2 regions of the Paenibacillus sp. BR2-3 genome follow, and region 1 is predicted to be linked to the other one. Evidence: predicted binding sites of a transcription regulator. Region 1 holds the regulator's gene; the other holds the start of a gene.
What was found. Region 1 encodes LexA, which represses DNA repair genes until DNA is damaged. Its sites were predicted from a motif close to CGAACATATGTTCG; they were not measured.
Positions count from the first base shown of each region.

Region 2: PaeBR_RS09370 (YolD-like family protein) is a predicted target of LexA. The motif match lies at 8,083-8,096, and genes of this name have one in related genera.

Region 1 is NZ_CP126311.1:2,653,947-2,669,017, reverse strand. It holds gene rnz (ribonuclease Z) at 181-1,107, opposite strand; gene metH (methionine synthase) at 1,285-4,662, opposite strand; gene PaeBR_RS12770 (HAD family hydrolase) at 5,040-5,825, opposite strand; gene PaeBR_RS12765 (hypothetical protein) at 5,861-6,382, opposite strand; gene PaeBR_RS12760 (DUF896 domain-containing protein) at 6,432-6,641, opposite strand; gene PaeBR_RS12755 (LysM peptidoglycan-binding domain-containing protein) at 6,740-7,114, opposite strand; gene lexA (transcriptional repressor LexA) at 7,316-7,942, shown strand; gene PaeBR_RS12745 (L,D-transpeptidase) at 8,107-8,445, shown strand; gene PaeBR_RS12740 (hypothetical protein) at 8,549-8,782, shown strand; gene PaeBR_RS12735 (hypothetical protein) at 8,945-9,541, shown strand; gene PaeBR_RS12730 (DNA-directed RNA polymerase subunit alpha C-terminal domain-containing protein) at 9,632-10,024, shown strand; gene glnA (type I glutamate--ammonia ligase) at 10,161-11,489, opposite strand; gene PaeBR_RS12720 (MerR family transcriptional regulator) at 11,520-11,930, opposite strand; gene PaeBR_RS12715 (aminotransferase class I/II-fold pyridoxal phosphate-dependent enzyme) at 12,014-13,267, opposite strand; gene hflX (GTPase HflX) at 13,376-14,689, opposite strand; gene PaeBR_RS12705 (AAA family ATPase) at 14,739-15,071, opposite strand, start outside.
Region 2 is NZ_CP126311.1:1,983,294-1,998,364, reverse strand. It holds gene PaeBR_RS09435 (AAA family ATPase) at 1-335, opposite strand, end outside; gene PaeBR_RS09430 (AvrD family protein) at 343-1,374, opposite strand; gene PaeBR_RS09425 (cyclic lactone autoinducer peptide) at 1,506-1,646, opposite strand; gene PaeBR_RS09420 (accessory gene regulator B family protein) at 1,652-2,221, opposite strand; gene PaeBR_RS09415 (LytR/AlgR family response regulator transcription factor) at 2,379-3,116, shown strand; gene PaeBR_RS09410 (sensor histidine kinase) at 3,144-4,415, shown strand; gene PaeBR_RS09405 (hypothetical protein) at 4,475-4,813, shown strand; gene PaeBR_RS09400 (helix-turn-helix domain-containing protein) at 5,070-5,300, opposite strand; gene PaeBR_RS09395 (DUF6809 family protein) at 5,544-5,813, shown strand; tRNA gene PaeBR_RS09390 (tRNA-Leu) at 6,046-6,131, opposite strand; gene PaeBR_RS09385 (WGxxGxxG family protein) at 6,283-6,654, opposite strand; gene PaeBR_RS09380 (M15 family metallopeptidase) at 6,707-7,399, opposite strand; gene PaeBR_RS09375 (hypothetical protein) at 7,529-7,696, shown strand; gene PaeBR_RS09370 (YolD-like family protein) at 7,707-8,042, opposite strand; gene PaeBR_RS09365 (HipA family kinase) at 8,179-8,964, opposite strand; gene PaeBR_RS09360 (hypothetical protein) at 8,982-10,388, opposite strand; gene PaeBR_RS09355 (PIG-L family deacetylase) at 10,577-11,176, shown strand; gene PaeBR_RS09350 (glycosyltransferase) at 11,118-12,080, shown strand; gene PaeBR_RS09345 (hypothetical protein) at 12,406-12,969, opposite strand; gene PaeBR_RS09340 (IS701 family transposase) at 13,190-14,416, shown strand; gene PaeBR_RS09335 (erythromycin esterase family protein) at 14,549-14,851, opposite strand; gene PaeBR_RS09330 (DNA-entry nuclease) at 15,000-15,071, shown strand, end outside.

The DNA.
Region 1 (15,071 bases):
TCATTCTTCGAAAACGGCTTGAAATCGCCATTTTCCCTATCCTTTCGTGCGGTAAAGTCCCGTCTGGCTTCTTAAGATTACCATGAAAAGTCGAACGGAATCGAAGACGGGCGGTTTCCGCTGTTTTCGACACAACTCTGTCACTTCCTGCGCTTTCCCGGAAAATAATTCATTTTCCGCTCATCTCCGATATACCGGAAACGCAGTAAACTCCTCGGCAAGCCGCGTCTGCGGGAATACCGTACGGGCTTCCTCCAGCAGGGGAATCAGCTCCTCCTGAGAGCTGTATCTGGAACTAAAGTGCGTCAGCAGCAGCTGGCGCGCACCTGCTTCTTTGGCAAACACCGCAGCCTGCAATGCCGTACTATGATAATACTGGTAAGCCATGTCCGCCAGGTCATGGGCAAAGGTAGCCTCATGCAGCAGTAAATCAGCATCGATGGAAAGCGGGAGAGCTCCTGCACAAGGTCTGGTATCGCCCAGTATGGTAATCACACGGCCCCGTTTAGGCTGGCTCACCACATCAGCCGCATGAATCGTCACGCCTTCCTCCGTTGTAATATCGAAGCCTTTCTTCAGTTTACCGTACAGCGGTCCCGGTTTTAACCCTTTTGCCCGAAGCAGCTCCGTATTAAGACTGCCTGGGCTGTCTTTTTCGGTCACCCTGTAACCATAGCTGTCAATGCGGTGTTCCAGTAAGCCTGCCTCTACCTTAAAACTATCATCCTCGAAGAGCAGACCTCCGGTATGCTCCAGAATCTCCAGCTTGTAGGGAATGCGTGACTGGCTAAGGTTAAGCGAGGTTTCCACGTACAGCTTTAGCCCGGGGGGGCCATACACCGTAAGAGGTGATGTTCCTCCCTGATAACCGCGGCTGGATAGCAGGCCAGGCAGTCCGAACAGATGGTCACCATGCAAATGGGTAATGAACAGCTTTTCTAATTTTCCGAGCCGCAGCGGTGAGCGGAGGATCTGCTGCTGCGTGCCTTCCCCGCAATCAAACATCCAGAAGCTGCGGCGCTCTTCAAGCAGCCGTAATGCAATAGATGTTACATTCCGCTGCAGTGTGGGAATTCCCGCATTCGTGCCTAAAAAGTATAACTCCATAACTGTCCTCCTTTCTTCACTATACTGTATTCAAAATAGGCGGCAATCATTTCACGCAACCTTATCTTAGAATGTGAAGCTGTACTCACTATTATTTCCAGCAAAAAACCTCCCGTAACCGGGAGGTTCCGCTGAATGGATTTGGACACCACTCAGTCCGGGTATAAATAAGGGTTGTTACGCCTTCTCAACATTGAAATACTGTGCCTCGGGATGAGCGAATACCATCGCCGATACGGATGCCTCCGGCTCCATCATGAAGCCTTCCGTCAAGTGAACACCGATATCCTCAGGTGACATGAGCTTAAATAGCGGCCCTTGATCCTCCAAGTCCGGACAAGCCGGATAGCCGAACGATACCCGGATTCCTTGATAGCGGGCACCGTGTCTCTGCTTCATCGTCATATCCGCGCTGTCCGGAAAGCCCCAGATATCCCGCATCATATGGTGCACACGCTCTGCCAATCCTTCGGCCACCTCAAGGGCAACCGCCTGAAGAGCATGAGAACGCAAATAATCGCCTTTCTCCTTGAGCTCCGCAGATAGCTCCCGCACCCCATGTCCGGCAGTTACTACCAGGAAGCCCACATAATCCATTATACCGCTGTCCACCGGCTTAAGGAAATCGGCCAGACACAGATAAGGCTCTACAGACTGACGCGGGAATGAAAAGGTATGGAGCACCTTGCTGACATCCTGCGGGTCGTAGACGATGATATCATTCCCCTGTGATTGAGCAGGGAAAAACCGATATATCGCGTGAGAGTTAATCGTTCCCTTGGCAATCGCCTGTTGCAGGATATCGTCCACGGTTTCTTTTAATTCTACCGTTCGCGGGTCACGGGCTGCAAGTTGAGCTTCTACGGAACCTTTCAGTCCCAAATGATGCCCCAGCAGCATTTGCATATTCACATAGGGAATCACATGACCCAGTGGATAGTTACGCAATACGTGACGGTCCAGATCCGGCGGGATGAAGACGGGAGCATCCGCTGATATGTTGGAGCGCACGGCACGCGTCAGCTTCGGCAGCTCAGATGCAGGAGCAACGGCAACAGCAGCCTCTGCTTCGGAACGAATCTCTTCCTGCATTTTCGCCCGTTCCTCCGGATTCATCAGCCGGTTGGCGATATCCAGTCCATCCATCGCATCTTTGGCATAGAGCACCATACCATCATATTCAGGCCGGATACGTGTCTTGGTGAACTTCCGCGTCAAAGCGGCTCCGCCTACCATAATCGGAACGTCAATCCCTGCAGTACGCAGATCCTGTGCGGTCAGGACCATTTGCTGCGCTGATTTCACCAGCAGTCCCGACAATCCAATCGCATCCGCCTTTTCACGCCGGAACGCCTCAATAATGTTTTCTGGTGGTACTTTTATACCCAAATTTACGATTTGATAACCATTGTTGGACAGGATGATCTCCACCAGATTCTTGCCGATGTCATGCACATCTCCCTTAACGGTAGCCAGCATGATCTTTCCCTTAACGGCAGTCTCATCCTTTTGCATGAACTGCTCCAGATGATTTACGGAGGCTTTCATCACTTCCGCGCTTTGGAGCACTTCCGCTACTATCAGTTCATTATTATTAAAAAGACGTCCAACCTCAGACATTCCATTCATTAAGGGACCATTGATAATTTCCAGCGGACCATATTTAGTCAATGCCTCGTTCAGATCGGGAACCAGACCTTCCTTCGTTCCTTCAACCACATAAGATGCAAGACGCTCTTCAAGCGAGAGATTGGAGATCTTCTCTTTCTTCTCCACCTTCTTGCCCCGGAATGCCGCAACAAACGCGGAAAGCGTAGCATCATTTGTACTGTAGATCAGTTCCTCGGCAAGACGGCGATCTTCTTCAGGAATAGAGGCATAGCGCTCTACCTTCTCCGTATTGACGATAGCATAATCAAGCCCCGCCTTCGTACACTCATATAAGAAGACCGAATTCAGCACTTCACGTCCAGCCTCCGGCAGTCCAAAGGAAACATTACTGATACCCAGAATCGTGTGGACCGTAGGAAGGGCTTCCTTAATCAAACGGATGCCATCAATCGTTTCCTTAGCCGAGCCAATATACTGTTCATCGCCAGTGCCCACCGGAAACACTAAGGTATCAAAAATAATATCCTCTGGAGCCAGGCCGTACTTATTCACGAGCAAATCATAGGAACGCTTGGCAACCTCCAGCTTATCATCAGCTTTAATAGCCTGTCCTGTCTCATCAATGGTACCTACAACTATTGCAGCCCCATACTTATGGATAAGGGGTGTAACCTGCTCGAATTTTTCTTCACCATCTTCAAGGTTAATGGAGTTAATGATCGCTTTCCCTTGGCAGTACTGGAGTGCCAAATCTATAACCTTAGGATCCGTAGTATCAATCATTAAAGGAACTTTAACCTTCTTGACTACGAGCTCCAGAAAAAGCTTAATATCTTCACTCTCATCACGGTCAGGATCCTGCACACAAACGTCAATGACCTGTGCACCGCTCTTAACCTGTGCCCGGGCGATCTCTGACGCTTCCTCATATTTCCCCTCAACGATAAGACGTTTGAATTTACGGGAGCCCAGCACGTTGGTCCGCTCTCCAACCATATAAGGACGGTTGTCGCTCTCGATGTATACGGGTTCTATACCGGATAATGCCGGAGGGTGAATCCCGTCCAGCGGCCGCGGCGGATACTGTGCCAATTCATCGGCCATAGCACGAATATGGTCGGGTGTCGTACCGCAGCAGCCTCCAGCGATGTTTAACCAGCCCTTCTCGGCAAAAGCCGCAACTTTGCGGGCCAGGGAGTCCGGCGACTCATGATAGTTGCCGTTCTCATCCGGCAGACCTGCATTCGGGTAGCAACTGACAGCCGCTGAGGAAATCGCTGACAGTGAACGAATGTGATCCCGCATAAACTCGGGTCCGGTGGCGCAGTTCAGGCCGATGGAGATCGGCTGCAAATGCTCCAGTGAGATATAGAAGGCCTCGATATTCTGTCCCGCCAGCGTGGTACCCATCGGCTCAATCGTACCGGAGATCATCACCGGGAGCGTAATTCCGCTTTTCTCAAATGCATTACGTATGCCAATGCTTCCGGCTTTTACGTTAAGCGTATCCTGTGAGGTCTCCAGCAGCAGTGCATCCACGCCGCCGTCGATTAGTGCGACCGCCTGCTCCTCATAGCTATCAACAAGCTCCTGGAACGTCACACCGCCTGTAACTGAAAGCGTCTTTGTCGTCGGTCCCATGGCGCCCACCACGTAACGCGGATGCTCGGGTGTATCATATTTATCCGCCGCATTACGCGCAAGCTCGGCTGCTACCAGATTTATCTCACGTGCACACTGCGGAATATCATATTCCGCCAGTACTACAGAGGTTGCACCAAATGTATTCGTCTCGATGAGATCAGCGCCTGCTTCGAGGTACTGTTCGTGTATGCGTTGTATAACTTCAGGCCGGGTAAGAACCAACATTTCATTACACCCGTCCAGCTCGTCCCCGCCAAAATCTTCGCCGGTGAGCGGAACCTGCTGGATCATAGTACCCATAGCGCCATCTAGAATTAATATGCGTTTTTTCAAGCTTTCAGCAAGTGTCAATTTAGCCAATTTCCTATCCCCCCAGTAAAACATTAGAGTAAGTTTAGCAGAATAAAGAGAATACGAAAAGCCTTCCTTTCCACTCTGCTTTATACGTATTCATTATTTCCATGCGGTCAACTCTTATTATACACATAATTATTCACTTTTCCGGAGCGTTCCGCGTTGCTACGTTCACATTATTGTGACATTTATCACACATATATCTGACCTCAAAATGCAGACGCATAGTGTCAGTGAATTATAGAAATGAAGAAAAGACTGCCCAATTCGTAGAGAAGCTCTACTTTATCGGACAGCCTTGTTCAAATACTATTATGGCAAACTTAAAGGGATTCTACCAGCGGCAGCAGATCTGCAAGATGTACGATCTCATAATGAGGCTGTATTTCAGGATTCGGCTCCTTGCCGTTCCGGTTAATCCAAACAGTGGTTAAGCCCGCTTCCAGTCCGCCCCGGATATCCGTAGTCAGCTTATCGCCAACCATGATCCCCTGCTCTGGAGTAATATCCAGCAATTCAAGCGCATGAAGGAAAATAGCCTTATCCGGTTTACCTTTGCCAAAGCTGCCGGAAATCACAATATGGTCAAAATAAGGGGTTAGCTCCGGTACACCTTCCAGCTTCTCCTGTTGAAGGGCCGGGCAGCCATTCGTTAGCAGCAAAAGTTTCACTTTACCGCGCAACTCATCAAGAATCCGGAACGTTTCTTCATAAATATATGGTCTGCTGCGCCGCTCGGCCGCAAATGTCTCCGACAAAGTCTCGGCAAGCTTCTCATCATTTATTCCCAATGCCGCAAGACCCCGGCGCCAGGATTCTTTGCGGTATAAAGGCGCCAGTTGCTCCATTTGACGGAATTCATCCTGTACCCCTGCGGTGAAGTTCCCCCAGAGTGCTTCAAAAGGATTAATCCCGATCATCTTAGTAAAAGGAAAGGTCTCATAGGATTCATACAAAGACCTTGCTTCCCTGCGGACAGCTGCTTCCAGCTCCTGAGGGTTAACTGCATCTCCTGCTGATTTACAAGTAAATTCGAATGCTTCCTCAATACTGCGGTCATCCCAAAGCAGCGTGTCATCCAGATCAAACAGTACGGCTCTAATCGGCATTAAATTTCTCCCTCTCCCTCAGAATCCACTAATATCTATTTGTGTTCTACCACAATATTGTTAACCTTGGCGAACTGCTCCAAATGATCTCCCATCGCTGCGGTGTCATACCGGTTGATCAGCTTGGAGAAAATCCATTTCATCCGCTTACCCTTATGTTTAATGGTAACAGAACCACGGGAGAGAATAATTTTCTCAATATCCCCTGCAGCCAAAAACCGTTCGCGGTTAAACTTGAAGGTTGATAGTCTTGCGCGGTCCACCTTCAGAAATGGACGACGGAAGAAGATAAGCACTGCCAAAACAAAATAAAGGACAATTCCAAGCCAATTCATCAAAGAACCGTTGCCTTTGGTTTGATCGACTGTGCCAACCATCCAGTACATGATTCCCAGTCCCAAGAGCACTACGGGTAAAACGATGTTGCGTCCTCGAAACACCTCGCCGGTCTTCGAAGGAGAAGTTGAGGCATAAATCGTATCCTTGCCTGCTTTCTTTCTTTGCTTGTTTACTTGCTGTGAGTTGCGTTGAACCATTCTTTCCCAAGAACGGGCCATGTCATTTCCCCCTAGTCTTACTGTAATATCTATGAAAAGGAAACAAGTGTTAATGCAAAAGTCCCTTGTCGCCTTGTCCATGCTCATTTTTATCCACAATCTCAATATTGTTTAGCTGGGCGCGGAAATTATTGCGGATGTTGGTCAGATAAATCTCACGAAGCTTGGCGCGTTCCGCCAATTCCTCTTCATTCAGGCCTACGGTCTTCTGTTTACGTGCTAATTCGTTAATCCGTCCGACCAATTTGTCGATGTCCACTGCTTGTCCCTCCCCTATAAATTCATACTAACTTTGCCATGAGAAAAAGAGCTTGTCAAGGTCTCCCCCCTGCAAGCTCTACTGTATCTAAAATAATATCAATAAATAGGAAGAGACAAGATATCACCGGCCTGAATATAACTGTCCTTTAACCCGCTATATTGTTTAATTCCTTCTATATATACAGCCGTTCTCATATCCGACGGTTTATGTAATAAGGCTATTTCCCAAAGGGTATCCCCACGTTCAACCACGATTCGCTTCTCCTGTTTTACCGGAGCCGTGGAGCTGGCAACAACATTACCAACCACTGTAAAACCGGAAACGACCAGCATAATAATCATCATAATCTTCATCAAATTTGCCTGCATGAACAATCTACTAAAACTCTTAAAGGAAGCAACACTCCGTCCTGCAGATTTAACCTCCGGAGTCTTGTCATATATGCTACGATATGTGCTGTATTTCAACATTAACATCACCCTCCAAACACTTGTTCTTACTCCCAAAATCAATATATCACGAACATGTGTTTGAATCAATACTGTTTTCGAACAATTGTTCCCTTTATTTTCGCCAAAAGATATACTCTCTCTTCTTTAGAACTTATGTTTGTGCGAACGGCAGTTCTATGTTATAATTTTACCAAACATTACTATATGGGGTTGATTCCGATGTCAAAGATTTCGAGTCGCCAGTTGGCGATCCTGGAATTTATACGTAACGAAGTCCGTAGCAAGGGTTATCCTCCTTCCGTACGGGAAATAGGGGAAGCTGTAGGCCTAGCCTCCAGTTCCACGGTTCATGGTCACCTCGACCGTCTTGAGAAGAAGGGGCTTATCCGCCGCGATCCAACAAAACCGCGTGCGATTGAACTTCTGGGTCAAGAAGATTCCGAGAATGTACATCAATTTGCACAGACAATCACCCGTGTTCCTGTCGTAGGAAAGGTTACTGCCGGTTTACCGATTACTGCAACAGAGAATATCGAAGATTATTTTCCGCTCCCATCTCACTATGTCGGAGATAACAAAGTATTTATGCTATCCGTTCTCGGCGACAGCATGGTAGAAGCCGGTATTTTGAACGGTGACTACGTTATTGTGCGTCAACAGCAGACAGCAGACAACGGTGATATCGTCGTAGCAATGACCGATGAAGATGAAGCAACCGTCAAGACGTTCTATAAAGAACGCGACCATATTCGCCTGCAGCCGGAGAACCCCGCCTATGAACCATTACGCCTAAACCGCGTTACCATTTTGGGCAGAGTAGTCGGACTGTTCCGCGATATTCATTAATTATATTTTTTAATCGTCTCACAACCAGTACAGGCTGCTCACGCATATTTTGCGGAGCAGCCTTTTTTTTGTACAAGTTTTCTGCCTCAATCACATTCAGCATCCTTTCCTTAACGTTCAGGGCACCCGTCACATATCTTACAATAAAAGGAGTGCTGATTATAATGCCCAATTATCGTATTATCGTCGATTTGTCACAACGCATGCTTTATCTTTTGGACAATAATGTCGTTGTCAGAGGTTTTCCGGTAGGTATTGGCACCATGCTTAACCAGTCTCCGGAAGGTGATTACACGATTATTAACAAGCAAGCCAACCCTGGCGGGCCGTTCGGAGCCTTCTGGATGGGTCTCTCCAAGCCGCACTACGGTATCCACGGAACCAATAACCCCTCCTCCATCGGTAAAAGAGTGTCCCGTGGCTGTATACGCATGTACAATGCAGATGTTTTGGCGCTTAAGTCAATGGTCCCAATAGGTACAAGAGTTACGATCCGGCAGTGATATTAAAAATAATCACCTTAAAAATTTTTAGATATGCAACTACGCCGTTACCAACAAACATAATCTCCATAAGTTAATATGACAAAGGAGGCGAGTTGTATCCATGGAGGCATACTACAATTGTTTACATTGCAAAAACAAAAAAGTTCGTATTTTAACAGTAGATGGCAAGCAATATGAGGGAGTAGTTATGGATGTAGACCTAAATAATGTTTATTTAAAAACAGAGCAAAAGCGCACCGTTCAGACCTCGGCCTTTTATCCCTACCCCTATCCTTACGGAAATCAAATTTTAACCCTAAGCCTGTTTACCTTGCTGGCCATTGCTTTAATTTAATCTTTCAAGTGGGCTCTCCTTACCCAAGGAGAGTTTTTCTTTTTTTCTAGCAATCTATAGGGGGATGAAGGGAGAAAAAACGTATTCTTTCACGAATGGGGCATATCTTTTTAATAGAGAACTTATCATTCCTGCAAAACAGTATTTGGGAGGTGTATTTAAATGCTAATCTTTATGATGTACCTTTTTACATTTACTGGAGTTTCATTACTACTCCTTGCAGCGAGTATAAAACTCAAGTTATTATTTCCGTTAACTTCACACAATAAATTGATTGTTGCGGTCTCCACTTTCCATCTCAAATTCCCCAAACGAATGATTACGCCCAATAAAACCCATATCATCGCCATTCATGACTCCGCCAAAAAGATAGCTATAGGCACCTATCCTTCAAGTTTGCCAAAAAAAGCTTCGGCCGTCCTTTATTCCTTTGATGAAATTATGGGCAGTGAAATTGTTGAGAACGCATTAACGCTCACTAAGGCAACTAAAACCAGCCGGTTAAGCCGAATAGTATTTAATAACGAGATTACCGCAGCTACCGATAACATAGAAGATATTAGTGAACTAATACTTAAAATTTATATCAAAAGCATAGAAACGCCCGTCTATTGTATTTCCTTCCTTCCCGGAGAGCTGCCTCTTCAAAAATCGGATGCACGCTATACCCAGGCTTTTTCAGATGCGCTTGAATTACATAGACTTGTTATAGAGATTCTAACCAACGATAATTCATCTTCTCTTAATGCGTTTACATAATAACAAGAGTAAAAATGAGTTGAACATCCAAGAATAATATTGCACAGAACCTTTGGAGAAAAGTGCTGATGATCTTGGAGGTGATTCTATATGAATAAGCCAGAGAACTTAGATGTCTCTCTAATAGACCTCTTTCCCATCCCGGAAGATTATTATCCAATCCCCGTCTTCTTACTTAGATCCATATCCTCCGATCGATATAGTCAAAGGGTACTGTCCCGGGTGGTAAACTCACTTCAATCCAACAATTATAATACTATTGGTGATATTTTAAACAGCACATGGCTGGATTTAGAAAGGGCTCGAAATTTCGGACTAACAGGTACTGTTGTCCTTATGTATCTTTTGCAAAGGATTGCGGATAACCCCAAGCTGGCCCTGGATACAACAAGGCTCAACCAGAATGAACTGACAGAAGTCAGACGAATTATCAAAATTGAGTCGATAAAAAAGCGGCTGCGAGCCATGGGGCTGGTAATCTAGAATCACCCTCCTAAACCAGCAGAGGAGTAAAACCTAGGGATGGGCTGCAGGTGTCCGGTAATCGCAACGCAACCCTAGAGCACCGCATAGTAAAAAGAAAAACCCTCAACGCTAACAGCGTCAAGGGCTCTGTGTTCTAGTAAAGAGTCATGTACTGAGCTCTTTCCCACTCGTGGACTTGGGTGCGGTAGATATCCCACTCAATTTCTTTCAGCTCGTAGAAATGGGCAAGCGCGTGTTCACCGAGAGCATCGGTAATGACCTGACTGCGGATCATTTCGCTTAGCGCTTCCTTCAGATCAGAAGGCAAGCTTGGGATGCCTTCTTCAATACGCTCTTCCTCGGACATCACATAAATGTTACGGTCGATAGGAGCCGGAAGATCAAGCTGGCGCTTGATGCCGTCAAGACCTGCCTTCAACATTACAGCAAGTGCAAGGTAAGGGTTAGCTGCCGGGTCCGGGTTACGGACTTCGACGCGTGTGCTAAGGCCTCTGGAAGCAGGAATACGGATCATCGGACTGCGGTTACTTGCGGACCAGGCAACATAGCACGGCGCTTCATAACCGGGAACCAGACGTTTGTAAGAGTTAACCGTCGGGTTCGTAATGGCGGCAAAAGCACGGGCATGCTTCAAAATGCCTGCCATGTAATAACGTGCCGTTTGGCTCAAGCCAAGCGTGTCGCTCTCATCATAGAACATGTTCTCCTTGCCTTTGAACAAGGATTGGTGTGCGTGCATACCGGATCCGTTCATACCAAACAAAGGCTTAGGCATAAAAGTAGCATGCAGGCCATGCTGACGGGCTACCGTCTTCACGACAAGCTTGAAGGTTTGAATCTGGTCAGCAGCTTTGATTGCATTAGCATATTTAAAGTCGATCTCATGCTGGCCGGAAGCCACTTCATGGTGAGATGCTTCAATTTCAAAGCCCATTTCTTCAAGTGTCAATACGATTTCGCGGCGGCAGTTCTCCCCCAGATCCATCGGCGCCAAATCGAAATATCCACCTTGATCGTTCAATTCTGTTGTAGGATTACCCTTCTCGTCCGTTCTGAACAAGAAGAACTCAGGCTCAGGTCCAACATTCATGGCCGTATATCCCATTTCTTCCGCTTCCTTCAGACAACGTTTGAGGATACCGCGCGGGTCTCCGGCAAAAGGCGTGCCGTCAGGCATGTACACATCACAGATGAGACGTGCTACACGGCTATCCGTTACCCATGGGAAAATAACCCATGTGCTAAGGTCAGGATACAGATACATGTCAGATTCTTCGATACGCACATAACCCTCGATGGAAGAACCGTCGAACATCATCTTGTTATCCAGCGCCTTTTCCAATTGGCTTACAGGAATCTCTACATTCTTGATTGTTCCAAGCAGATCGGTAAATTGCAGGCGAATAAAACGGACATTCTCTTCCTTGGCAATGCTCAAAATATCCTCTTTTGAAAAGCTCACTTTACCCTCTCCCTTTCAAGCTTCTTTATATTATTTATTAAAAAACCGGGATAACTCACCTTGAATGAGAGATACTTGTCCCGGTCTTTTACCGGAAACCAGTTCTTGCTTCAGCAAGCGGTGAAGCTGGGAATCGGACAACTCTCTACGTCTTACCTCTGTATCCGGGGTAATAACCGTAGCTTCTTCAGATTCCTTGGAGACAGGATTCATCACCTGCTTAATACCGGCGATGTTAACGCCTTTCTCTATTAAAGCTTTGATTTCTAATAGACGCTCTACATCATTAAATGAAAATAAACGCTGGTTACCCGAGGTACGCGCAGGTACGATCAGGCTGTGCTGCTCATAATAACGAATTTGTCTTGCAGATAAATCGGTAAGCTTCATTACGATTCCTATAGGGAATAATGCCATATTTCTGCGGATTTCATCACCCATGACTCATCCAACCTTCCAATGATCTTTTTCTCATCTCATTGTACATTTCCTAATTTGGCGTGTCAATGGTGTGTAAGATATTCTTACAATAATTTGCGATCCCGCATACTTTGCAGCGCCATAAGGACGCCGTATTTGACATGGGAATACGTTAATCCGCCTTGCATATAACCGATAAAAGGAGCCCGGATAGGTGCATCTGCAGATAACTCCAAGCTGCCACCTTGTATGAACGTACCTGCCGCCATAATGACAGGATGCTCATATCCAGGCATATCCCAAGGCTCGGGAACTACATGGCTGTCGACCGCAGCAGCCCGCTGTATTCCCTGAACGAACGCAATCAGGTGCTCAGGTCCGTCAAAGGCCACCGCCTGAATCAGATCCGTACGCGGATCATTCCAGGCCGGCTTGGTAGTGAATCCGCAGCGCTGGAATACGGCCGCAGCGAAGATGCTTCCTTTGACCGCTTGTCCCACCGTGTGCGGAGCCATGAACAGCCCTTGATAAAGCCCCCGTGTCGTTCCCAGCATAGCTCCTACTTCTCCACCTATGCCTGGAGCGGTCAGGCGGTAAGCCGCCAGCTCCACCAGCTCTCTGCGTCCGCAAATATACCCGCCCGTCTCAGCAATGCCGCCCCCCGGGTTCTTGATCAGTGACCCGGCTACCAGATCGGCACCGACCTGCGGCGGCTCCAGCGCCTCGGTAAATTCACCGTAACAGTTGTCTACGAATACGATTACATCCGGCTTGAGATCTTTGACCCTGGAGGTCATCACTCCGATCTCGTCCACGGTAAACGAAGAACGCCAATCGTACCCCCGTGAACGCTGAATTCCGATCACCTTGGTTTTGGGAGATATACAAAGGGCGACTTCGTCCCAGTCCACCTTCCCATCAGCCGTCAGGGCAACCTCGCGGTAAGAAATTCCGAAATCCGCTAGGGAGCCTGTCCCGTCCCCGGGCTTGCCGACCACCTTGTGAAGGGTATCATAGGGACGCCCGGTAATATAAAGAAGTTCATCACCCGGGCGAAGCACTCCGAACAGCGCTGTAGAGATGGTATGCGTACCGGATGCGAAATGAGGGCGCACCAGAGCCGCTTCAGCCCCGAATACGTCGGCATATACCAGATCCAGCACCTCCCGCCCACGGTCATTATAGGCATAACCCGTAGAGCCGGCAAAATGAAAATCACTGACCTGATGCTTTTGAAAAGCCTCGATGACTTTCCATTGATTCTGATCCACAATCCGGTCAAGCTGTTTGACTGCACTTTCAATTTCAATCTCCGCAGCTTCTGCTGCCTGTAAAATATCCTCTGCAAATACCGCCATTACTATCTTTTCTCTCCTAACATTTACTTCCCATAATAGTGACAGAGCGCGAAAGCTCCCTGTCACTTTGTCCGGAATATCGAAACAACTGCTTCCATAAGCTGCTGTTCATTGTTCCTGAAACTCATCACTTGCTGGCTGATCCACAAACTCAGACAGCATGTAGCCCCACTTCTCATAATCTTCCTTATTCAAACGCACATTGTACAAAATATCGTTCTCATCAAAGGTCTGTTCCAGCACTTCCCCCACTCTATACAGCAGTGAATAGAGATCTCCGCGGTCTCCCGGGATACGGAAGATCAGGGTGTCACCGGCCAGCTGATCCTGAATAACTTCCGTAATGCGCGTCAAATCCTCTGAGTTAAAAGCGCTGACTTTTAAATAGCCGCTGCCCGTCGGAAGCATTTCCCGCTGCTGAGGCTCACACAGATCAATTTTGTTAAACAGTGTAATCTGCGGCTTGCCCGCCGCTCCCAGCTCCTGAAGAATAGATTGGACCACATCCATTTGTTCCGCACGCATCGGCGAAGAGGAATCCACTACATGAAGCACCAGATTCGCCTCATTAACCTCCTCCAGAGTCGCACGGAAGGCTGCTACCAGATCATGCGGGAGATTCTGGATAAAACCAACGGTATCTGTAAGGACTACCTCCTTGCCTCCGGATAGCTGGAGCACACGCGAGGTCGGGTCCAGTGTGGCAAACAGCTGATTCTCGATATACACATCCGCATCGGTAAGCTGCTTGAGCAGCGTCGATTTGCCGGCATTTGTATAACCGACCAGAGCCACTTGAATGGCTCCGCTCTTACGGCGCCGTTCACGATGCAGCTCCCGGGTCTTCACAACATCATCAAGCTGGCGTTTCAGTTCGGTTATCCGGCCCCGGATGTGGCGGCGATCGGTTTCCAGCTTGCTCTCGCCGGGACCTCTCGTACCAATTCCTCCGCCGAGCCTGGACAGGTTCTTGCCCTGACCGGAAAGACGGGGCAGCAAATACGACAACTGGGCCAGCTCCACCTGAATAATGCCTTCACGCGTCTTCGCGCGGCCGGCAAAGATATCCAGAATAAGCTGCGTGCGGTCGATGATTTTCAAGTCAAGAGCTTCCTCCAGGTTCCGTACCTGGGCGCCGGAGAGCTCCTGATCAAATATCGCAGTGTTTGCGCCCAGCCCATCCGCAGCCATCCGCAGCTCCTCAACTTTGCCTTTTCCGATAAACCATTTCGAATCCGGGGTTTCTTTATTTTGGCGCAGCACATCGAGCACTTCGACGCCCGCCGTTTCGGCCAATTGGACCAGTTCCTGCAAAGAAAGCTCCGGATCAATCCCTGTTCGCTTAATTTTATCAGTAACCAGACTGACCAAAATCGCCCTGTCCTGTATTTCAGTTGTTGTATTATGAGTGGTTATTGCCATGTATAACATGCTCCTTATGCCGGTGATAGTGTAGTATACTTCCGTTGTCCTATAGCTTGAAGTCTTCTGTACGCAGAGACATCAGCTCCTGCCTCCCGGGACTGTTGTTCTCATACTGGTTAAGAAGCCGCACCGCTTGACTGCGCACTGCCTTTTCTATCGAATTACGTACATAGCGGGCGTTGCTGAAGGCATGAAGACTTTCATTTTTCTCAACCAGCAAATATTGCTTTAGTTTGAGTATAGCCTGCGGCATCAAAATGTAGTCCCTTTCCTTAGCCATCAGTTCCGCAATCTGCAGCAGCTGATCAATCGTATAATCGGGAAATTCAACCTGAATCGGAAAACGTGACGGGAGACCCGGATTGCTCATCAGAAAATA
Region 2 (15,071 bases), 670 kb from region 1:
AATTTTTGCACATATGGACCATCATTAGGATTAATACCTACTGTTAATCTTGATTTTCCATAAATCCATTCGTGTAATGAAGAGCCATCAGAAATAAATGAATCCAGTTGGCTTTCTTTAATGGCTCTTTCTGTAAATCTTCGGATGCCAAGTTGTAGAAGTTCCGCGGGTTTACACTGTTCAAGAGTTTTTCCGGGTATTGCATCAGGAAGGATCTCCCTCATGGTTTTGGCGTGTGTTCTGGGTATTCCAGATAATAATGAGAGTGCCTCAGTAGTAGTTGTCTTTCCCGTTGAATATGTACCAGAGATAGCTATTCTAACGACCTGATTCATTATGTATTTAACTCCTTTTATAATTTTCTAAGTTACACGCACATTCCATAAAACTGGAGGGAAGTTCGTGCGCGATATTTACAACTAAGCGAAATGAAGCAGAACTATTGTTGCTGCACTCAATTAATGCTGTTCTCCAAAGTTGATTTCCCATTTTTAATATTTTTGCTTGTTGTACAGCTGCAGTTTGAACAAAACCCAGCGGCTTATAAATTGGTTCCTTGTACTCGTATATAATTTCTCTCATCCAAAGGTTATTAGAATTATCACGGCTAATTTTATCGATAGCGTAAAATAAAGCTTGAACTTGTTGTGAAGCACAGACAAACGTATCTAACCATGTATAATGTGGAAGGTACACCGAGCCAATTCCGCAAAATTTACTCTCCGAATATGGATATTTTATTGTAATTTGAGAAGACAAAGATAGGTTATCCTTATCTACATTTACATTTGTAAGTTCATATGCTATGGAACGATAAACTTCGCCATAAAAAGAGGAGTCCATATTTCCTATTAAGTCCTGAATGGTATCATATTTTTTTATGATGTGATTCATAGAATTAACAAAATGATCTATATAAATATCTATTTTCATATTGCCAACTTCACATGAGAATCTAGAAACATTACCGCAAAGAGAATCCTCTGTTTCCTCTACTCCTTTCCAATTAGATACAATAATTAAATTATCTAAATCAAATTGTGCAAAGGACCCGGATTTCAGTGCGACTTTCCTTATCCAGATATGGCTCAGTTGATATTCAGTTAGATCAAAAATCGACTTTAAGTAAGCACAGCACAGATGCAATGATAATAGTGCTCCATCTAATGTACTTAAATGCGGCTTTAATTCAGGCTCATCTTTTATGGACCAGTCAGCAGGATAAAGTACTGCTCCCACTGCGCTAATTTTTTGTTCTATAGGATCTATGTGTAGCCTTTTTAGGCTATGCCTTACTTTTTTGAACCCTGAACTAAAGAAACGTTTTTCAGGATTACCAAGCAAATCATTAATATTATTTACTTGAGTTTTCACAGTAACATCTCCTTCTCTATATATGCGACGATTGTTTAATAATTCATTTTCTCTTATTAAATTATCAATTTTATTTTTATAATTATTGTTTCATTTTCTGTATTTATCTTATAAATAATAAATAATGGAACTCACACTTTCCGCAATTTTTTCACTTCTTCTGGCATTTCCGGTTGATGAGCAATCCACCAGCACTGGATATTGGCTCCTACGAATGAAAAAACACCGGCAATCATCCACAGCGCCTTCCATGGCATTTTCGAAATTTTCAATCCACTTACCTCCTATATTCGATAAAAACAGTTACTTGAGAAATAGCGTAGCCAAAAGAACAAGTTAACAGTATTATGTTGGTTGTGCCTGAGATAAACATCGTAATTATAAAACTGTAGTAAAGAAGATGAGCCAATATTGCAGCCTTGTAAAATCGATGACGATTAACATTCTCTGCTTCTCTACTACGCGTCGGACCAGTTCTCAAATAGACCAATATAAGAATAGAAATGATCGAACATGTGATAACAGCCGCAGGAAACAACTTTTGAGACATCAAGTCTACGGCTAGCAGCGTCAATATAAAAACGATCACCGAAATAAGATAACAACTTTTAAATGTTCTAGCGTGGTATCCCCCTTCCAAACTCCTGAAAACGATGATAGTTCCAATCAATGCTCCCGCTTCAAAAATTCGACCTAAACTGACGGAAATTAGCAGCATCGTTAAAACTATGATAGAAATCTCAATCATGGATAATAACCCATAACGAAAGACTGGGATATTTTCCTCACTTACAACGCCTTGACGGACAATCTCAGATGTAATTTTATTCACAATTTTTTCTATCATGTTTACCTCCCGTAGAAGCATCGTAGCACAAAATCGAAATAATGTAATATACTGTATGTTAATAGCAAAAAAACAGCTATGAACAACAATTTATGTTATATTATTGTTATTAATTGGAGAAAAATGATATGAAGCAGGAGGGAATTCCTTGTTCTACGTGGCAGTTTGCGATGATGAACCAGAAAATCATATTCTATTAAAACGATCATTCCAGCAGTTGTCAGCCTGTACGCCTTATATCTTCGATGTAACATACTTCCTTTCTGGAGAAGAATTGCTTCAGCATTACGAAGAGCATGGTGCGCATTCTTTTCATATTCTTATTTTAGATATTGAAATGGGAAGAGTGAACGGAATTGAAACAGCTAAAGCGATCCGCAGCCTTCCAGATCGGGAGGTACAAATTATATTCCTTACTAGCTATCCAGAATATATGATAGAAAGCTTTGATGTTCAAACGTTCCATTATCTGATCAAACCCGTCTCTTACGAACTGTTTGAAAACAAGATGTTGAAGCTTTGTAGTTATATTCTTTCTTCTAAGTGGCATGTATCTATTAAAACGAAAGATGGACAGATTGTTCTAAGAAGCTCCGACATCATTGCCATTGTGAAAGCAAAGCATTCCGTAGCACAAAAGCAGTTGGAAGTGATTACGTCACAACAGCGATACACGAGCATTGGAACGCTGTCCGAGTATTCAAATAAGCCCAACTATCCGCTTTTACTCATCCACCGCTCAGTTATTATTAATATGGAGCATATCCGAAAGTTTACGTCCTCCTCGGTTATTATGTCCAACCAAGCCGAGTTCCCAATTGGGCGTTCTCAAGCCAAATATGTCAAGGATACCTTCGCACGTTACATGATCACCCAATTCAGAGGAAGAGGATAACCCAATTCAGAGGAAGAGGATAACCCATTGTATAACAAATTATTTGTCGGAACGACCTTGCTGCAGTTACTGCTACTTAATCGGTATTTTTCCGTTTTATTTCCTGCTTCCGATAAAAGCAGGCACACCATTTTGCTGAGCTATATTCTTACAGGGGGGATCATTTATGTATCTACCATATCTTTTTTCCCTGTGTTCATTACCGGCCTCATTTCAATCGGAAGCACCTTTGTTATTGCCTCTCTTAGCCAAGCTGGATTTGCTTCACGTTTAATTTTTTCAATCTTGTATCTGATTCTGGGATTTATCGCTGAATCCGTTTCCTTTTATTTCATCTCAGGATTTCAGTTCGCAAAAGAAACAAGTGGCTTGTCTCAATTGGAAGTCCGATTAATGATCCTACTTTTCTCCACCTTTATCATGGGGCTTTTTATTCTGGCCATTAAATACATTAAACGCGGAAGCGACTATAAAATCGGCACTGCTTACTATTACATCATGGTCTGTATAATTTTAGCTAGTTTATTGGTTTTGAATACACTATTTTTTTATTCCGAAAAAAACCTCTTCTACATTCTTTCTGTCATCAGTGTTTTATTCATCAACATCTTAATTGTTTACCTTTTTGACAGGGTAATTGAAAAATTCAGATTGGCGGATGAAAATAATCTATTACAAAAGCAAATGGATTATCAGGATAACAACTATGAAAAAACCGTAAATTCTTTTAAAAGTATTAAGCGGATTATTCATGATACAAATAAACAAGTGCTATATATTGGAAAATGCATCCAAGAAAATCGCTTGCAGGAAGCTAATCAGCATATCAATAAAATGCTTGATGTAATTAATACTTCTTACCAAAGTGTGGCTACTGGAAATTTAGTAATTGATGCTCTGGTCAGTAATGCACTTAATGTAGCGAATGACAATCGTATCACTATGAAGCACACGATCAATGTAATTGCCGAGGAAATCAAAATTGATCGGTATGATTTATGTATCCTAATTGGAAATATTCTAGATAATGCTATCGAAGCAACACAACTTATCCCTAAAATTGAAGACAAATTAATCGATTTACGCATTTTCTCCACCAATAATACTCTTTTTATTCATGTCATCAATTCGCGGCGAGATTCTATAGATCATGTACAGCGTACAAATAAAAAAAATCCTGATTTTCACGGGATCGGCTTAACCAATATTCAAAGAGTAGCTAAAAAATACGGGGGACATCTGAAAATAGAAACAAGAGCAAAACAATTTGAAACGATCATTATGCTCCCTTTAGGGTAACCTTCTCCGTAGCTTGCTTAAAATATACAATTAGATGACAGACGATATCGAAATCCTTTATGGAACTGTCAAAGCTAAGTGAACAGATCATTCCGAATGAAGGCGGTCAAGGGAATTATTTAATTACAAAACGAGTTCGAGGCAAAGATGTTGTACTAAGTCCTGTCTTTTTCTCTGAAAACGCTGATATATACGCTGACTTGGTTGCTAAATCTGGTGCAACGAGTATCCAAAGACTCCTTAAATTAATTGAAGGGTTTCAGGGAGTACCTCTGCATATCATTGAAACTCACAAGGAAATTAATGGTACAAAGTTAAAGGATGATGAAATAGTCTTATTAAAGAGACTAGCATCTGATGGCGCTGTTAAACCACCATCTGTCTCTGATAATATTTAAGTATTGAGATATATTACTTACAGTATAGCTTTTTTCCAAGTTTACACTCCTCTACTAAGATCAATTACCAATACTCTTATAGTTTGTTCCAATGTTTATGATCAATATGCTATTCAAATTTTTTCTTCACGAATAATTTTTTGTCCCTACTCGAATTCAGCAAATTGAGTATATTTCATTGTTCAGTAATAAGAAGAATGATTATGCCTAAATGTTATGCATAGTCATTCTTCTTAGATTTAAATAGTTTATTCAATTAATTTTTCCCAATCTCAATTTCAACAAGTCCCACTAATTCTGAAGCCTTCATATTCAAAGCGCTGGCAAGAGAGAGCAAAGAATTTAATGTAGGTTGATGAATGCCACGTTCCAGCATAGATATGTACGTTCGGTCAAGATTACTTTGGAATGCCAAATTTTCTTGACTCATCTTTTGTTTTCTGCGAATTGTTCTTAAAACCTGCCCGAATACTTCTTCTGATTTCAAGATATACCTCTTTTTAAATTCATTATCTAGTTGCATTCAACATCATATCCACGTAGTATACTCTACAAAACGTCATTATTTTATGATACGATTCATTTAAGAAAATATGTTACTCTCCCAAGTACCACCTTAAGGCAATATACATAGACATCAGGAATCTTTTCTCATTTATATTTGGATACTTGCAATCTCTTAGATAAGCATAATAAATATCACAAAAAACTGCAGAAAGGATGGAGAGAAATGAGGAGCCTTTTAGAACAGCTATATCTTAGCAATCTTTGTCCCGATGAAAAAGTTATATCCAGTGATCCGCAATACCGTGAGCTAAGTCGAAAAACATCTGAAACAATAGAGGCTTGGAAGAAACAGCATTCCGAAAAGGAGTTTAATGAGCTTGAAACACTGCTGGACTTATATGCTCAAACGCATGGAATGGAGTTGCCTCATCCTTTACATATGGTTTTCGCCTTGGGCAGGCATCATGGTCGAGGCGTTAACTGGAAAAGATGAGCTTGCCCACAAGCTGGGTGCCTTTCCCGACAAAACTTCGTTGTAGGAATCTCTTGTGTAACGCCATAAAAAAACCTCCTTTGCCTCTACCTGTTTTTAGAAAACAGATAGCACAAAAGAGGATATTTCGCAGAAATCCTGTGCGTCTGCAGCACCCTTTTGAAGCACACAGGATTCCCATTTTTAAAAACCATAAATAAAAAACCTTGATTTCTCAAGGTTTCTTCTGGTATGCCGAGGACGGGGGTCGAACCCGTACGGTACTCACGTACCGCAGGATTTTAAGTCCTGTGCGTCTGCCTGTTCCGCCACCCCGGCATGAAGTGCGCGTTGTAACGCGACAAGAAATATAATATCACGTATTCCGGAAAGACGCAATCCTCTTTTAATCCAGAATATTATTTTTTATCGGAAGACATAGCAAATAACCCGCTTTAGCCGAAGCCGCTACGGGTCATTTACGCCTGAATTAACGGTGCTCTTTGGTTCTGCTTCTCATGCCGGCCAGACCGAGAAGACCGAGCAAACCAAGCCAGCCCCAGTCAACATCATTATCCCTGTCAGCATTTGTGGTAGCTGTTGCCCGGTAGTTCCCGTTACGGTTGTTATTGGACAAAGGGGACACCGTGTTATTATTATTTCTGTCCATGTTACGAATCGGATTGGTCATACGGTTACCCGTACCCATAGTTCCCAAGCCACCATTGGTGGTGGTACCGTTTCTTCCCGGTGTGGTACCGTCCAGGTCAGTCGTCCCGGATGCAGTTGACGCATAGCTGGCCCCAACCAGACTCATTGATAAAACAGTACCGCATACAAGGCTTGTTATCAGCTTGTTCAAGATGTTATGCCTCCTTTTGTTGTTATCGCTGATAATTTCCCCATATGCATCCTCATTTATTCAAGAAAACAATATCTACCGTCTTACTTCCGGGATCATAGGTTACCGTTGCTCCAAGCGCTTCCGCCAGAATCCTCACAGGTACATAAGTGATACCTTCATCAACAACACCTTCGGTCAATTTTTGGCCGTTCAATGTTATCGTAACTTTAAGATCTTTATTCCCTTTGTCGTCGCCTCCGCTCAAGCGGCTTAAGACTTCATTGATCTGCTGGGCAGAAGGATGTTTGCCTGCCCGGAGCTCATCAATTGACAGACCGAATGTCATCTGTAAATGGGGGTAGTCTTTGAAAGACGTCCAGTCGCCGCCCCACTCGAAGCCCAGCTTCTTGGCCTCTTCCACCACTTCGCTCCAGTCCGCTGTCTTGTCCTTCTCCCCGTCCCTGTTTATATCCCAGGAAACCGCGTTTCCATCCGGCAGCAGCAGCGCAAAATCGACAGCCAGGCCGTAATTGTGATAGCTGGTACCTCCCCGGGCATTGGTGACAATCGGTCCCGGCTTGCTTCTTCCCTGCGCGTACAATGCATTTTGTTCAGCAATCGTCCGCATACCCTGAGTAATAAGGATTGGCACGCCTTTGGCGTAGCTTCGCTGTATCAACTCGTTGGTAACTGCCAGCAGGACAGGATGGAGTCCGTCAAGGCGCGCCGCCGATTTGCTTTTGACCTGATCCAATGTCAGCATGTAATCACCCCCTGATCTATTTAATGTCCCTTCACCCCGGCTTGCTTGTACGGTAGCTGCATGTTTGCTGCAAACTTGGATATCGGCCTCATTCGCAGGGAACAATATCGGGGAAAGGTGGGAACATTCATGGACATCCACAGTGATAGCTATAAAATCGCAGCGCTTAGCGGCGAAGAGGACGCGGTAGAGGTCATCCGTAATGCAGAAGCAGCCATTGCCCAACTGACAGGGATTAGCTCCGTTACCTTAATCGCTTACGAGAAGAACAGCGGAAACGGCTCTAAAGAGCAGTAACCGCCGTGAATCAGCAGGTATCCACCTCAACAATACTGTCCAGGCCAATCCACTTCCAGTCCTCCGCCCACTGCAGCTTTATTTCACGCGTGTGGGCGTGGATGGAGGTTATAAAACCGCTAAGCAAAACATCTTCAAAGGGGTCAAACAGTACTATATTCACCCGGACATGATTCCGCAGCGATAACAGGAGCGTACGCTCCATCTCCTCCCACTTCTGGTCATCAAGAACTGGCTTACCACGGCGCTGCGTCTCCCGCTCATCGCTCCGGATCCGGCTTTTATGCTCCGGCAGCATCATCCGGCTGCTCTCCCATAGTCCGTTTCCCTCCAGCTTCTTACCCATGGATATCTCCCTCCGGTCAAATGCATCATCTCACGTAATAGGAACGTGTGTTTGTATTATATCCACAACGCCTATCCTTAATCAACAAGGAAAAAATGTAAACTTGTTAGTCTCCCCTTCTAATTAGTTTCCCCGTTTAAGATGAACATTCACTCCAGATGGGAAATTTATCCTGCAACTGCAGCATAGCACCCCGAACCAGATTTTTCCTTGCATACAGAAATTCAACAAGGGATTCCTGCATCGAGCGGGAAATTTTCCACTTTCCAGGCATTCCGTTAACTGCCCGAGTCAATTGCCGGCGGTCAAGAGCTTCCAGCACCGTCAGGTAAGGTTCAAATGGGTCGGAACCATCGATATACGGTGTGAACATTTCATAAAAAGGTCCCCAGTACACTTCCATATCCTCTGAGTTTTCTTCCAATTCCCTGCTGTCCCAATCCGGCCCGCAAAAGGCATTGGAATGATCAATCAGAAGCAGCTGTGTCGTATCTTGCAAAAACAGAAGATTCGCCCCTGTGACATACCGGTCCCAGTTCATGATCCAATGGTCAAAGACAATCATTCCGGCCATGTCCTTTATATTTTGACAGATGGAAAAATCAACTTTATTCTCTAAAGTAATGGCCTGTTCGGCAAACAGACAGCCTATATGAGGACCTGCGGGAACGTTTAGCCTTTTAAGGGCCGGGAATACATCCACCAGTTCACTTGAAATATTCACAATTTTGTATTCGGCTGCAGGTAGATTCAACAATGTAGCCAGCCTGAAAGCAATAAACTCGTTGGCCAGCACTCCGGAACCTTGCTCGTTGTTCATTAGCTTAACTACATATGGGTAACCATCATCACAATAAAACAGATGGGGAAGTGTCCGCCCTTGACCCATAGGCTTGACATGCCGCATAGCATGAACTTTCATAAACATCCCGCCTTTTATTAATAGGGTCCGAGCCATTCCCAGCTATGCCCGTCATCTCTGACAAAAAATCGGTATTCATCATCCGTTTTGACAACTACCGTCAATTGCTTCAAGTTATTTTCGATAAGCATCACTTCTTCATAAACGTCATTACCGAAGGTATCAGGCCCGGACCAGGTCAAACCCTGATCATTATTTCTCCACCAATGACCCAATCCTCCATCCTTTAAGGGCGCTACCACCTCGAAATTTCCGTATGAACTCTCAATAAATGCAGGTGTTCCCCTTACCCCTTCTGCAAAAGCCGGTGACTCGAACCACTCGCTGCTGTCTTCATCCCTCCAGTAATGGATAAGTTCTTTTCCGATTCTGCAGATCATTTCGATATTACCGATACGGGTCTCCAGCGCGGTGAACGCTTCTACTCTTTCGCTTCCGAACGTATGGGGACCGTACATATTTATTTTGCCTCTGCTTTTCACGGATTTCCAGTACGATATTCCTTGCCCAAGAGAAGCGGTCAGCCATTCCACTGTATTTCCGGTGCTCTTCTGCCTGCGGATAAAAAACGGCATATCCCCCAAATACGTGTCGAGAAAGCGTTCTTGTGCTTCCGCATTGGATTGGATTAACTGTTTAAGGTTGTTTTGCACAAAAACGCGCGTTTCATCTTTCATGTCTCTCGGTACTGGATGCAGAAGATAACCCTTTTCGTTTCCGTTCAGCAGACCTATGGTTTCATCCAACGCGAAATAGGGTCTGTAACGTATGGAACTCCCGGTGGATGCCGGATAGGCGTTAAGTTCGAAACCATAGCGCTCGGTCATCGTAACGTAGGCGACTTCATCTATTCCAAAGGCTCCCGTCTTCTTCAATCTCGTTTTCAGCTCGTCGTATTGCTTGCTTTTTAAAAAACGGCGGACCAGCCGTCTGCTGAACACTTGGCCCACATTAAAGGATTCGTAGAGAGGTTTCTCGCCAAATAACGGCTTCCATAAATCATATTCTTCGCGCACCTGGTTGCCTATGAAAGAATCTTCGTGCGAGAGTTTGGTGTCTACTCCCATATAATCCTTGTCATTCATTTGCTGAGTTATGAAGCTTTCGTAGCCCTCCCTTACAAATAGAGCGTCCGAGTCCATATTAATCAAATAGTCGTAATCGTAATTCATGTCTTCCAGCCATCTCATCGTTTCCAGCAAATAGATGCCTGTTATGCCATAATACAATTTTCGGCTGGTTGGACAGACGGGAACGCCCAGATGATCGCATAAGCTTGAATCATTGCCTCCGTTATATAAAATGACAGAACTATTCGGGCAATAACCTCTGATATTATCCAAAAGGTCCAAGACGACACTCCGCTTGTTGTGGACCAGCAAGGCAAAACATATTTTTTTCGAGCGGTTTGTTTTCTCCTCCATAGTAGAACACTCCTCGTTATTAACCTGGTGCTTTATCATATGTGAAGTTCATTGAGCCGATTAGACTAGTAATCATACGGGTAGAAAATAGCGAAGGATATGCTTCCGTACCTGTCATCGTCGATAGCGTGGACATATGGTGAAGCAGGACGCAATCTAAAAACAAATAAAGAAGAAGGTGGTGCGTGATGCCTGATAAACTGATGGTGGTCGCTCATCCCGACGACGAATCTATTTTCGGAGGAGCGGCGTTATTAAGTGAACGAGGCTGGAAGGTTATTTGCTTAACTAATCGTGAGGATGAAACCCGGTCTGAAGAATTTCACAGGGCCATGAAAAGGGTAGGAGCTGCATATGAAATATGGAACTATCCCGATCTATATGACGGAAGCTTTGATCCAGGACAATTGGGCAAGGATTTGGAAAAGGTTATCCACAAACACCGGTTTGGGCGTATTGTTACGCATAATCTTGGCGGAGAGTATGGACACAGCCAGCATAAATCGCTTTCAAAAATATTGCATGGCATGGGGATCGACAACTTGTATGTATTCGATAAATCGGACGAAGTACTGCCATTTCATCTGCTGCGGGACAAATTAATCCTGTTGTCGGTCTATCACAGCCAAATGTTCGTTATCGAGCAGTTGATGCCGTATATTTTATACGAACGTATTGTGCCGTATGATGAATCCCCCCTTTATCATCCAGCTAAGAAGGTGAAACTCCATGAGAATCGTGCAAGTGGTCCCGAATATTATCCCGATTCCCGGCAGCGGCGGGATTGAGAGAGTGGCTTTTCTCTTATCCAATGAACTGGTAAAAAGAGGCCACGAGGTTTATGTATACGCCTTGGCGGGAAGCAGCAGCAATGCGGTTATTATTCCCTACGGACATAGAGGATTTTTCAAACATAATATAAAAGATTTTGTCATTCATACGCTGCCGGATGATGTGGATGTGATCCATGATCATACGCATGATTTGGTCATCGGACGTGAAAATTTAAATGTGCCTACTGTCTCAACGATCCACACGGAATGGGGATTAAGCATCCCTCTGAAGTTCCCGGTATATGTGACCAAAACCAAACTAATGATGTCAACGAATAATTCCCATGGGGCTTACGTGCATAATGGGATTGATTTGAACGGGTATGCTTTAGAAAAGAATAAAGATGACTATTTATTATTTTTGGGAAGGATTGATCGAGAAAAAGGAGTGAGGGATGCTGTAAGATTGGCCGAGCAGACCGGCATGAGAACCATCATTGCAGGTCCGGTCTGGGACCAGGAATTATACGGCGAAATTTACCCGCGGATGGAGAAGGCACCTAACATATCCTATGTTGGCGAAGTCCATGGCATGGAAAAGCAAAACCTGCTGATGAATGCGAAATGGCTCCTGTTTCCGACAGCATGCGAGGAACAGTTCGGGTTAGTGTTGGTTGAGGCCCTGGCTTGCGGGACATCGGTAGCCGCTTACGGAAGAGGGGCAGTTCCTGAAGTACTTCAAGGGCTGCCCCAGTTTATTTGCGATAATTTCGATGATATGAAACGCTTGATTGAGGGGTTGTCTCCTTTCTCTCCTCAAGAGCTGCGCGAGTATGTCTCCCTCCGGTATACGAAAGAAAAGATGACCGATGAGTATTTGGAGCTTTACTGGAGAGCCATTCGGGCTAGCAGGATTTAAGTGGATGGTGAGGCCGTAACTACGGAGAATGTTTGGACTTCCGGCCGCTGTTGTCGTAAGAATTTCTTGAATTTTACCGCTGTTCGCGGATGAAATCCGGAGACAGCCTATGCTTTCGGAGCGAGCTTTCCTGCGGAAAGCTTTCGGGCGGTCGCTATCGCTCCTACAGTTCCAAAATTCCCCTCCCGTTACTTCATCCATAACTTATTTTTTCAGTTCAATCTTAAAGCGGTAAAAATCTGGAGGCGACCGCTGCAGCTTTTCCGCAATCGTTCCGTCCTCTCCGCTGCTTTCAGCGGGAATCAAGATCCATACTTCAAGCTACCTACTTTGGCTCCACAGTGGATTCCATCGACGTGGAGTCAACCGTTGATTCAGAATCTATAAGTCCTGAAGCTGCCCTTGCCTCATTCAGTTTGGAGATACCATACAGCATGGCAAGATCTGCATTCTGATTCAGTTCTTTGAATTCGTCTGCCGTCACATCAGCGGAATCGGCGCTCTTGGAAGCTTGTTCTTTTAAGGAATAAGCACTTTGAAAGGCTATTTTGGAGTCTTCCAGCAGCGCTTTGATATCTTTGGGAAGTCCTGAAGAAATTTTCACATCTTCGGCCCGTTTCGATAACTCAGCAGCAGTGTTCTGAAATCCATCAATCGCTTTCTTCAACTGCTTGTCCGTAGCATTACCCGCCGAATAAGAAGCAATTAATTCATTGAAATCCTCCAAGGAAGACTTGCCTTCCTGTTCAATCGCAGACAATTCATTATAGAAATTCTGCACATTTTCCTGTATATCTTCCTTTGTAACAATTGCCGTCGCCTCATTATTGCTGCAGGCGCTCAGCAGGGAAAATATCATAATCAGGCCCAATACTAACATTCTTTTCATTTCTATCCCTCCTACTAAAGCATAATGTCGATTATTGTAAAGTGCAAATTAAAAATTATTGACTTGAGTCATGCAAAAAACTTGTTGTAAATCTATGAGATCAATTGACGATAAATCAGAACCTTTGTCGAAGGTGCAAAAATAAAAAGGACATCTACCGGATTTGGAGAAATTGTTGGTTACCACGCCCACAAATTCCCAAAAGGAGATGTCTAGGAATATGGTAACCTCGTACATGCCCCTCGTCAAGTTCATTTTATCTCTTCAATTGATGCTGTCTCGTCCGCAGCGTAATCATATGATTTCATTGATGCACGGCATCCTGTTATGTGAAGGACGCAAAACGATCACTTCGATCCGAAAGCAGACCGGACAATATCGGGATCTTAGTTGTATCACTCGCTTTCTGAAAGAATCCACCTGGTGCAAGAACCGTGTTCAGCGGCGGCGTATACAATTTCTAATCGAGCGGATTCGTCGATCACGCCGGAACAAAGGAGACTCGCGAACCCTGGTTTTCTTCATCATTGATGATACCAGTTGCAAGAAAGACAAGAGCACCAAACGAATGGAAGGCTTGGACTTTCATTTTGCTCACGACGATGGCAAAAGCCAATGGTCGCATTGCCTCGTCACGTCTCATCTGGTGACCGATGGCTTCTCCCTGTCCTGGGATTTCCGTCCCTACTTTCGGAAGGAATACTGCGAGAAGCATAATCTTCCGTTCAAAAGCAAAAATGACTTGGCCATCCAAATGATCGAGGATTATCCAGCCTCTGATGATGAGCTCGTTTACGTACTGATGGACAGCTGGTATACGAGCGAGAAAATCGTCAACGCCTGTAATGCCAAGGGATTTCACATTATCGCGGCTCTCAAAAGCAACCGTTTGATCGCTCCTGCGGGTATTCGGATATCGTTAGCAGATTTTACCTCCCAGTACGTCCGAAAGTCTGATCTTCGTTCCGTTACCACGGAGAATCGAGAGACGTACTGGATTTACCAATACGAAGGTCCTGTGGCTGATATCGAGAATGTCAACGTCCTGATGTCTTGGGAGAACACGTATGAGTCCGGTAAGAACCCTTTCTTTATTCTGTGTACGGATAAGAGTCTGGATGTCGTGACCATCCTGCGCTATTACGATGTACGCTGGCACATCGAGACCGGCTATCGTTACTTCAAGGATTTAATGGGCTTTGACCACTACCAATTGTGGTCGTTTCAAGCGATCGAGCGGTTTTGGGTGATTCAATTTTTGACACAAAATTTCGTCGAACTGCAGCGCTATGAATGGTCAAAAACGAACGCCCAATTAACGTTTGGAGATGTCGTAAGACGGATTCGCCAAGATTACTTTGGACAACTGGTCGTGTATGTGTACGAGCAGGCATTGGCGAAAACACCACTTTTCGATGTTTTGAAACGGTTGAAGCTCACCGCCTAAACACCATTTTTGGCTTCACGCTACCAGTATGCCCTTTGGGGCTAGACGATCTGTGTTTTTGCAAGACTCAAGTTATTGAAATATAAAATAAAACCGCCGGTTTCTATCCGGCAGCCACAACGGGGGATGCCCCTAAACTTGGACGGTTTCTACCGCAAGCGGAGACACTGCATTCGTTTTATCGATGTAAATAAAAGCATCATAACGTTTGGATATAACAGTAGAAACGTAATTGCCCCGCTCCCATTCCGGGTGGTATACGACGCCAATCGCCCGGTGACCGATGACGGTCTCATCCAAAACGGGCTCCTCCGTGTCGAAAAAGAGCAGCTTATCCTCCGCTCCGTCCCGGTGCAGAAGCTCCTCCCAGCTATTTGTTGCAGCCTGCGGTACGCGCATTTTTTCCAGCGGAGCCCCCCAGATTATTTCTTCCAAAGTTTGCACGCATCCAGCACAAAACATGCGTCTTTGATGTCAACAATGCTGTCTGTCGCCCAATAAGGACAAGGAGTTCTTTATTCACCTTATTGATTTAAGATATACTAATTAATGATATTAATATTTTCATAATGGAGGAGCCGCAGTGAAAGCACGAAAAAAATTAATAAGTCTCATTATTCTCCTGTTATTTTCCATTATCGTTTATAAGTACGGA